One region of the Actinoplanes sp. URMC 104 genome, then DNA from elsewhere that is predicted to be linked to it. Evidence: riboswitches for the same ligand, from Rfam matches in the RefSeq annotation. Region 1 holds a riboswitch; the other holds the start of a gene.
What was found. A riboswitch is a leader RNA that binds a small molecule or an ion and turns the genes downstream of it on or off. The one in region 1 is predicted to bind thiamine pyrophosphate.

Region 1 (4,401 bases):
GCAGGGCGAGCGTCATGGGCGCGGCCGCCGGTGGGGGAGGGGATCCTGCAGGCGGGCGGCGCCCAGCGGGTGGGTCCGGTCGGCGAGGGCCTGCACGAAGTCGTCGTCGTGGGTGACGGCGACGATGCCGTGGCCGTCGTCGCGCAGGGTGGCGAGCAGGCTGACCAGCTCGATCCAGGTGCGCCGGTCCTGGCCGAACGTGGGCTCGTCGAGCACGAGCAGCCGGGGCGCGGTGGCGAGCGCGGTGGCCACGCTCAGCCGGCGGGCCTCGCCACCCGAGAGCGTGTACGGGTTCGCGGCCGCCAGCCGGTCCAGGCGCAGCCGTTCGAGCAGCCCGGACACGATCCGGTCCACCTCGGACGCCGACCGGCCCAGGCGGCGCGGGCCGACCGCCAGCTCGTCGGCCACCCGGGACGTGACGAACTGGTGTTCCGGGTTCTGGAAGACCGAGCCGATGCGGCCGGTCAGGGTGGCGGCCCGCCAGCGGTGCGGGGGCCGCGCGTCGCCGAAGCCGCGCACGGCGCCGCCGGTGGGGGCCAGCAGGCCGCCGAGCACCAGCGCGAGCGTCGACTTCCCGGCGCCGTTGGGACCGGTCACGGCGAGCACCTCGCCCTCCCCGACGCCGAGCGAGACGGGCGCGAGCCGTCCGGTGACAGTGACGTCCTGAGCCCGTACGAGCTCGGAAGCCGTTGCCGTGACCGCCTTGAGCGGCGGCACCGTGAAGCCGGGAACCCAGACGCCCTCCTCGGCCAGCCGGTCGCCGTAGGCGGCGAACACGACGTCGGGCGCCCCGTCGGCCCTGATCCCCCCGCCCGGCTCGAGCACGACCACGCGGTCGACCAGCGGCAGGGCCTCGGCCACCCGGTGCTCCACCAGGATCATCGTCGGGTCGTCGGAGGAGGTCCGCTGGTCGAAGTAGACGGGGTAGCGGGAGCGGGAACGCCGCAGGGCGTCGCGGACCAGCGCCGCGCCGGCCGGGTCGAGGTTGGCGGTGGGCTCGTCGAGCAGCAGCAGACCCGGTCGCAGGGCCAGCACCCCGGCCAGCGCCAGCCGCTGCGCCTCGCCGCCGGAGAGCGCCGCGGTCGAGCGGGTGATCGGATAGGGGAAGCCCACCCGGTCGAGCGCATCGCTGACCCACGGCCAGATCTGCGCCTGCGGGACCCCGCGGTTCTCCAGCCCGAACGCCACGTCGTCGCCGCTGCGCGCCATCACGAGCTGGGTCTGCGGGTCCTGGAAGACGATGCCCACCTGCTCCCGCGCCTTGCGCGGGTCGAGCCCGTCGATCTCGATGGTGCCGGCCGACTCGCCCGAGTCCTCGGCGAGCAGCCCGGCCAGCGCCGCGAGCAGGGTGCTCTTGCCGGCCCCGGAGGGACCGAGCAGGAGCACCCGCTCGCCGTGCCCGATGCGCAGGTCGACGTCGCGCACGGCCCACGCGCGGCGGCCCGCGTGCCGCCAGCCGAAGCCGCGGAGGACGACCTCACTCATACCTGGAATCGAACCAAATCAGACGAGGGCGCGCGAGCGGCCCGCCGGGAAGCGGTCCAGCACGCCGGTCTGCGCCAGCGCGCGGGTCAGCAGCACGCTGCCCAGACCCGCGATGACCAGCGACGACGCGGCGGTGATCAGCACGTACGGGAGGCGGAACGTGGCCCACGAGGTGTCGGGGTACCAGACGAACACGTCGTAGACCGCGGCCACCACCCCGGCCATGGCGCCCGCGAGCAGCGCCACCGGCAGGCGGTAGATCTTGTACGCGAACGCGGCGAACACGACCTCCGCGCCGAGCGCCTCGAGCGGCCCCTGCACCGCGATCGTCCAGCCCCAGCTCACGCCGATCGCCACCGAGACCAGCGACGCGAGCGAGAGGGTGTAGAACGCGGCACCGGGCTTGCGCACGATGAGCGCGCCGAGCACGGCCGGCACCAGCCAGACGCCGTAGAGCACGGCCCGTCCGGGCAGCGGGATGGCGTCCGCGGGGCCGTTGTAGAGCAGGCCCCAGGCCCAGAAGATCACGCCGAAGGCCACGGCGACGACGGAGGCGATGACGATGTCGATCGTCCGCCAGCGGTTGTTCATGACTGAACCTCCCAGTGGGCACCGGGAGGAGACGCACGCCACGCCCGGGTGCGGCCCGGACACGACGCGGCTGGAGAAAGACCGAACTTCCTGCGCTGGCATTACCCAGATCAGGTGCGAGGGTCTGCGGTCGCCCGCACTCTCAGCGCTGTGCGCTCCCCTGTCGGATGTGCTGTGTTTCGATGAAACTAACACCGGTGCGGGTCGAGGGACAGCGAGGGAGTGATCACATGGAGATCAAGGCACGCGGGCTGACCTTCGACGTGTACGAGGGGGGCCCGTCCGACGGCGCCCCGGTGCTGCTGCTGCACGGCTTCCCCCAGGACCACCGCGAGTTCGACCTGCTGGCGCCCAAGCTGCACGAGCGCGGCCTGCGGACGTACGCCCTCGACCAGCGCGGCACCTCGCCCGGCGCGCGCCCGTCCGAGGTGAGCGCCTACCGCCTGCACGAGCCCACCGCCGACGCCGTCGCCGTGCTGGACGCGCTCGGGCTCGAGTCCGCCCATGTGATCGGCCACGACTGGGGCGCGATCGTCGGCTGGTGGCTGGCCTCGGGCCATCCGGACCGGGTGCGCACGCTGACCGCCGTCTCGGTGCCGCATCCCAAGGCGCTGGGCCTGGCGCTGCGCGTGCGGGCCACCCAGCGCGCGCGGATGTCGTACTTCAAGGTCTTCCAGTCGCCGGTCGCCGAGCGCCTGCTGCTCGCCCGCGACGGCGCGATGCTGCGGGCGATGCTCAAGCCGATCGGGCAGCGCGGCGACAAGTACGTCGAGTCGATGCGCGACGACCCGGGCCGGCTCACCGGCGGCCTGAACTGGTACCGCGCGGTGCAGGGCGGCGCACCGGGCGGACCGGGCATCGTCCGGGTGCCGACCACCTACGTCTGGAGCGACCGCGACGGCGTGGTGACGCTCACCGCGGCGCTGCGCACGCGGGACTGGGTCGACGCCGACTACCAGCTGGTCGCCATGAAGGGCGTCAGCCACTGGGTGCCGGAGCAGGCGGCCACCGCGCTCGCCGACGCCGCCCTCTCCCGTATCGGCCTAGTTTGATTTCCGTCTCCGCAGGGGATACGCCAGCGTCATGGTGGCCGAGAAATCCCGCATCAAGCACGAGACCGAGAAGCAGCGCTGGGACCGCAACTTCGCCGATCTGCTGCAGGAGCTGCGCGTCGCGCAGACCGGCATCCAGATCCTGTTCGCGTTCCTGCTGACGCTGCCCTTCAGCAACGGCTTCCCCAAGGTCACCAACTTCCAGAAGGACACGTACGTGGTGGCGCTGCTCGCCGCGGCCGCCGCCACCGCCATGATCATCGCGCCGGTCGCGTTCCACCGGGCGCTGTTCCGCCAGGGACGCAAGCCTGAGCTGGTGCGCTACGCCCACCGCATGGCGACCGGCGGCCTGGCGTTCCTGCTGGTCTCGATGGTGAGCAGCGTGCTGCTGGTCACCGACTTCATCCTCGACCGGCCGATCGCGTTCGTGCTGACCGCGATCGCCGCGCTGTTCTTCCTCACGTTCTGGGCGACCATCCCGTTCTTCCGCAAGAACTGGATCGACGAGGACGCCGAGGAGGAGGACGAGGAGTCCAGCAGCGGCGAGGTCATCGCCTCCGAGCCCGCAGGCCGAGACGCCTGAGCTCCAGCTCGGCCAGCGCGTCGACCGCGGCCGGGTCGCCGTCGCGCCAGCTCTGCGCGATGTCCGGCCCGAGCGTCGCCAGGCGGGTCAGCGGCTGGCTCGCCAGCGCGCGCAGCGCCAGCAGGTCACGCCCGGCGGGCTGGTCGCGTACGGCCGAGGCAGCCGCCGCCCGGCGCATCCACCGCAACCGCCGCGGGAGCCAGCCGAGGAGCACGAGGGACAGCGGCACGGCCACGGCCACCAGGGCGACGACCACGGCCAGTGTGTCCACGACGTCCTGCTGCTGGCGGCCCGCCTCGGCGAGCGACCGGGCCGCCGAGGCGGCACCCTCGAACGGCTTGACCAGCTCGTCGCCGACCAGCGGCACGCCGCCGACCTTGGTGCCCGCGTCGGAGAGGTTGTCGGCGATGCCGCCGCCCGCGCTCTCCAGCTTGGCGCCGGGCACGCCGAGCTTCTCCACCATGTCGTTGACCCACAGACCGGCGCGGATCCACAGCGCCACCCAGGCCACGACGGCGAGGTCGGTGAGGAGCTGACGTACGGCGGTGGGCGGCCGGTCCGCGTAGATTTTCACGCGGCACAGGGTCCCACGGCAGGGAAGGCCGGCCTTCAGTCAGGTTCGGGGGCGGCGGTCGGGGTGTTGGACGGGCTCAGCGCTGGGTGGCGCACTCCGGGCACGTACCGAAGATC
Region 2 (4,401 bases), on a different contig from region 1:
CGCGGCGAGATCGCCTTCAACGTCGCCGGCCGCGACTACCGGATGACCGTCGCGTCGGGCGTGTTCAGCGCCGGCCGGCTCGACCCGGGCACCGCCGTGCTGCTGCGCAAGGGCGATCTGCCGGACGCCGGGACCGCCGGCACGTTCCTCGACCTGGGCTGCGGATACGGGCCGATCGCCTGCGTGCTGGCGAGCGAGGCGCCGCGGGCGGTGGTGCACGCGGTCGACGTGAACTCGCGGGCGCGCGAGCTGACCGCGCTCAACGCCGAGGCGCTCGGGCTGGCCGGCCGGGTGCGGGTGGCGGCGCCCGGCGAGGTGCCGGACGACGTGAGCTTCGACCAGATCTGGAGCAACCCGCCCACCCACGTGGGCAAGGCGGAGCTGCGCGCGCTGATGGAGCGCTGGTTGCCGCGGCTGGCGCCGGGCGGGGTCGCGTGGCTGGTGATCAATCGGCATCTGGGCGGTGATTCGCTTCACGCCTGGCTGGTCGAACGGGGCTGGCAGGTCGAGCGTATCGCCAGCCAGAAGGGCTTCCGCGTGCTGCGGGTGGCGGGAAAAACAGACTGACGCCGGGGCCGGTGGCCAGCGATGATGTCGGCCATGGGTTACGTGGATGTCGCCGGGGCCGGATTCGTGCTGCCCGACGGGCGCCGGCTGTTCGCCGACGTCGCGTTCCGGGTGGGCGAGGGCGCCAAGGTCGCGCTGGTCGGTCCGAACGGCGCGGGCAAGACGACGCTGCTACGCATGGTGGCGGGCGACCTCGCCCTGCAGGAGGGCACGATCGCGCGCTCCGGCGGGCTCGGGGTGATGCGCCAGTTCATCGGCATGATCGGCGACGACCGTACGCTGGAGGATCTGGCTCTGTCGCTGGTGAAGCCCGAGCTCGCCGCCGCGGGTGAGCGGCTCGCGAAGGCCGCCGCCGGGCTCGACGACACCGAGCGCAGCCAGCTGGCGTACGCGAACGCCCTGGCGCACTGGGGCGAGGCCGGCGGATACGACGCCGAGGTGCTGTTCGACACCGTGGCCGTGGCGATCCTCGGCAAGACGTGGGACGAGGTGCGGCACCGTCCGGTGCGGACGCTCTCGGGCGGTCAGCAGAAGAGGTTCGCCCTGGACCTGCTGCTGCGCGGCGACGACGAGGTGCTGCTGCTCGACGAGCCCGACAACTTCCTCGACGTGCCCGGCAAGCGCTGGCTCGAGTCGCGGCTGCGCGACTCGCCGAAATCCGTGCTGTACGTCTCGCACGACCGCGAGCTGCTGGCCCAGACCGCCGACCGGGTGGTGGCGGTCGAGGGCGGCAGCGCCTGGACGCATCCGGGCGGCTTCGCGTCGTGGCACGAGGCGCGCGTGCACCGCCACGACCGGATGGAGGAGAACCACCGCCGCTGGGAGGAGGAGCACCAGAAGCTCAAGGATCTGGTGCTGTCGCTCAAGCAGAAGGCGACCTTCAACGACGGCATGGCCTCGCGCTATCAGGCCGCGCAGACCCGCCTGCGCAAGTTCGAGGAGGCCGGCCCGCCGCCACTGCCGCCCAAGGAGCAGTCGCTGCGGATGAACCTGCGCGGCGGGCGCACCGCCAAGCGGGCGGTGATCTGCGAGCAGCTCGAGCTCGAGGACCTGACGTTCCCGTTCGACCTCGAGATCTGGTACGGCGACCGGGTCGCGGTGCTCGGCGCGAACGGCACCGGCAAGTCGCACTTCCTGCGGCTGCTGGCGGCCGGCGGCACCGACCCCGAGGCGGAGAACAAGCCGGTCGACGGCGCGCCGCTGGCGCACGTGGCGCACAGCGGTGTGGCGCGGCTGGGCGCGCGGGTGCGCCCGGGTCACTTCTCGCAGACGCACGACCGCCCCGAGCTCCAGGACCGCACGCTCGTCGAAATCCTGTGGCGTGGCGACGACCACCGGTCCGGGATGGACCGCGCCGGCGCCATGAAGGCCCTCAACCGGTATGAGCTGGCGGCGCAGGGCGACCAGAAGTTCGGCACGCTCTCGGGCGGTCAGCAGGCGCGGTTCCTGGTGCTGCTGCTGGAGCTGTCGGGCGCCACCGTGCTGCTGCTCGACGAGCCCACCGACAACCTCGACCTCGCCTCCGCGGAGGCGCTGGAGGAGGGGTTGCGGCAGTTCGAGGGCACGGTGATCGCGGTCACCCACGACCGCTGGTTCACCCGGTCGTTCGACCGCTTCGTGCTGTTCCGGGGCGACAACGAGGTGATCGAGACCCCGGAACCGGTCTGGGACGTGCGCTAGCCATTTCGCGGCGGGCCGGGTTATGGTCCGAGACAACAACCCCACGGGAGTCCGGTGCACCGGGCTGAGAGGGGGGCTGACGCGGCCCCCGACCGTCGAACCTGATCCGGATCATGCCGGCGCAGGGAGGAGCTCGCGTTGTTGTTGCCGCGTTTGCACATCGTCACCGACTCGCTCGACGTCGTCCGGGGCGTGCTCGGGCACGGGCCCGTCGCCGTCCAGGTGCGGGTCAAGACCAACGACCGCGAGGCGTACGCGCTGACGACCGCCGCGCTCGAGCTGTGCCGGCCGGCCGGGGCGCTCTGCCTGGTCGACGACCGGGTCGGGGTGGCGCTCGCGGCCGGCGCCGACGGCGTCCACGTGGGAGCCGACGACCTGCCGGTGGCGGCCGCGCGGCGTGCGTTGGGGCCGGCCGCCGTGCTCGGCGCCACCTGCCGCAACCCCGCCGACGCGCGGGCCGCGGTGGCGGACGGGGCCACCTACCTGGGGGTGGGGCCGGCGTTCGCGACCAGCACCAAGGCCGGGCTGCCGCCGCCGATCGGGCCGGCGGGGGTCGCGGCGGTGACCGAGGCGGTGCCGGGGACGCCCGTGATCGCGATTGCGGGGATCACGCCCGAGCGGGTGGGGCAGCTCTCGTGTCACGGGGTCGCGGCGATCTCGGCTGTCGCAGCCGATCCGGCCGGCGCGACCGTGGCTTTCCTCCGGGCGCTGGGCTCGCGGCCCGGCTCTGCTGCGGGGGGCTTTGGCGGCGGTGCTGCCGGCGACGGTCTCCGGGCGGACGATGCGGGCTGGGCTGCCCGCGGCGGTCTCGCGGTGGGCGATGTGGGCGGGGCTGCTCGCGGCGGGGACGCGGCATGAGCGACGTCGCGATCGTCGGGGGCGGGATCATCGGGCTGTCCGTCGCGCTACGGCTCGTGCAGCGCGGGGCTGACGTGACGGTGCTGGACGGCGGGGACGAGGGCGCCTGGCAGGTGGCGGCCGGCATGCTGGCGCCGGGCGGCGAGTCGGAGCACGAGGACCCGGCGCTGATCCGGCTGATGGAACGCTCGGCCGAGCTGTGGCCGGGGTTCGCCGCGGAGCTGGGCGTCGAGGTCGGCTATGACGACACCGGCACGCTGAGCCTGGCGACGACCGCCGACGACGTGGCCGAGCGGCGGCGGGTCTGGGCCCGGCAGCAGCTGCCCCTTCTGCGACCCTCGGAGTTGCGCGCGCTCGAACCCGCGCTGTCCCCCCGCGTACGGGCCGGGGTCTTCGCCCCACGGGAACGCCAGGTGGACCCGCGCCGGGTGGTGGGCGCGCTGCGGGAACGGCTGAGCGACCGGATCGTGCCCAAGCGCGTCGAGTCACTGTCCGACGTGGATGCCCGCACGGTCGTGGTGGCGGCCGGATGCGGGACGGCGGCGCTGACGGGGCTGCCGGTGCGGCCGGTGAAGGGCCAGGTGCTGCGGCTGCGCGGCGAACCGGGGCTGCTGCGGCACGTGCTCGACGCGGCGGTCGACGGGCGCGAGGTCTACGTGGTGCCGCGCGCGGACGGCGAGGTGGTGGTCGGCGCCACCCAGGAGGAGCGCACCGACCGGCTGGTCACCGCGGGCGGCGTCGCCGACCTGCTGCGTGCGGCGATCGACCTGGTCCCGGGGCTCGCCGAGCTCGAACTGGCCGAGACCACGGTCGGGCACCGGCCCGGCACGCCGGACAACGCGCCGCTGCTCGGCCGGCTCGACGACCGCGTGGTCGTGGCCGCCGGGCACTTCCGCAACGGCATCCTGCTGGCGCCGGTCACCGCCGACCTGGTCGCCGGCCTGGTGCTCACCGGCGAGGCGGACCCCGCGCTCGCCGACTTCTCACCCCGGAGGTTCTGATGCGCCTGACGGTGAACGGCAACTCCCGGTCCTTCTCCTCCGACCAGCTCTCGGTGCAGGCCCTCGTCGACACGATCACCGACGCCCGGCGCGGAGTCGCGGTGGCGGTCAACGGCGAGGTGGTGCCGCGCTCGACGTGGGGGCTGACGCGGCTGGGCGACGGCGACTCGGTCGAGGTGCTGACCGCGGCGCAGGGAGGATGACGATGAGCTTCCTGGCGAAGTCGCGGCTGATCCTGGGAACCGGCGGCGCGAACAGCCTGGCGGCGCTGGAGGAGGCGATCGTCGCTTCGGAG

Region 2: another riboswitch for thiamine pyrophosphate. It lies ahead of ACSNN8_RS17010 (thiamine phosphate synthase); the one in region 1 lies ahead of ACSNN8_RS38320 (ECF transporter S component).

The regions. Positions count from the first base shown of each region.
Region 1 covers NZ_JBPQTO010000011.1:2,682,122-2,686,522, reverse strand. Annotated here, with positions in the region: gene ACSNN8_RS38330 (energy-coupling factor transporter transmembrane component T family protein) at 1-16, opposite strand, end outside; gene ACSNN8_RS38325 (ABC transporter ATP-binding protein) at 13-1,485, opposite strand; gene ACSNN8_RS38320 (ECF transporter S component) at 1,504-2,076, opposite strand; TPP riboswitch at 2,147-2,248, opposite strand; gene ACSNN8_RS38315 (alpha/beta fold hydrolase) at 2,307-3,128, shown strand; gene ACSNN8_RS38310 (DUF6328 family protein) at 3,160-3,711, shown strand; gene ACSNN8_RS38305 (hypothetical protein) at 3,677-4,285, opposite strand; gene ACSNN8_RS38300 (Fur family transcriptional regulator) at 4,362-4,401, opposite strand, start outside.
Region 2 covers NZ_JBPQTO010000004.1:669,059-673,459, forward strand. Annotated here, with positions in the region: gene ACSNN8_RS17000 (class I SAM-dependent methyltransferase) at 1-567, shown strand, start outside; gene ACSNN8_RS17005 (ABC-F family ATP-binding cassette domain-containing protein) at 601-2,247, shown strand; TPP riboswitch at 2,281-2,392, shown strand; partial or broken gene ACSNN8_RS17010 (thiamine phosphate synthase) at 2,386-2,958, shown strand; gene thiO (glycine oxidase ThiO) at 3,102-4,106, shown strand; gene thiS (sulfur carrier protein ThiS) at 4,106-4,309, shown strand; gene ACSNN8_RS17025 (thiazole synthase) at 4,306-4,401, shown strand, end outside.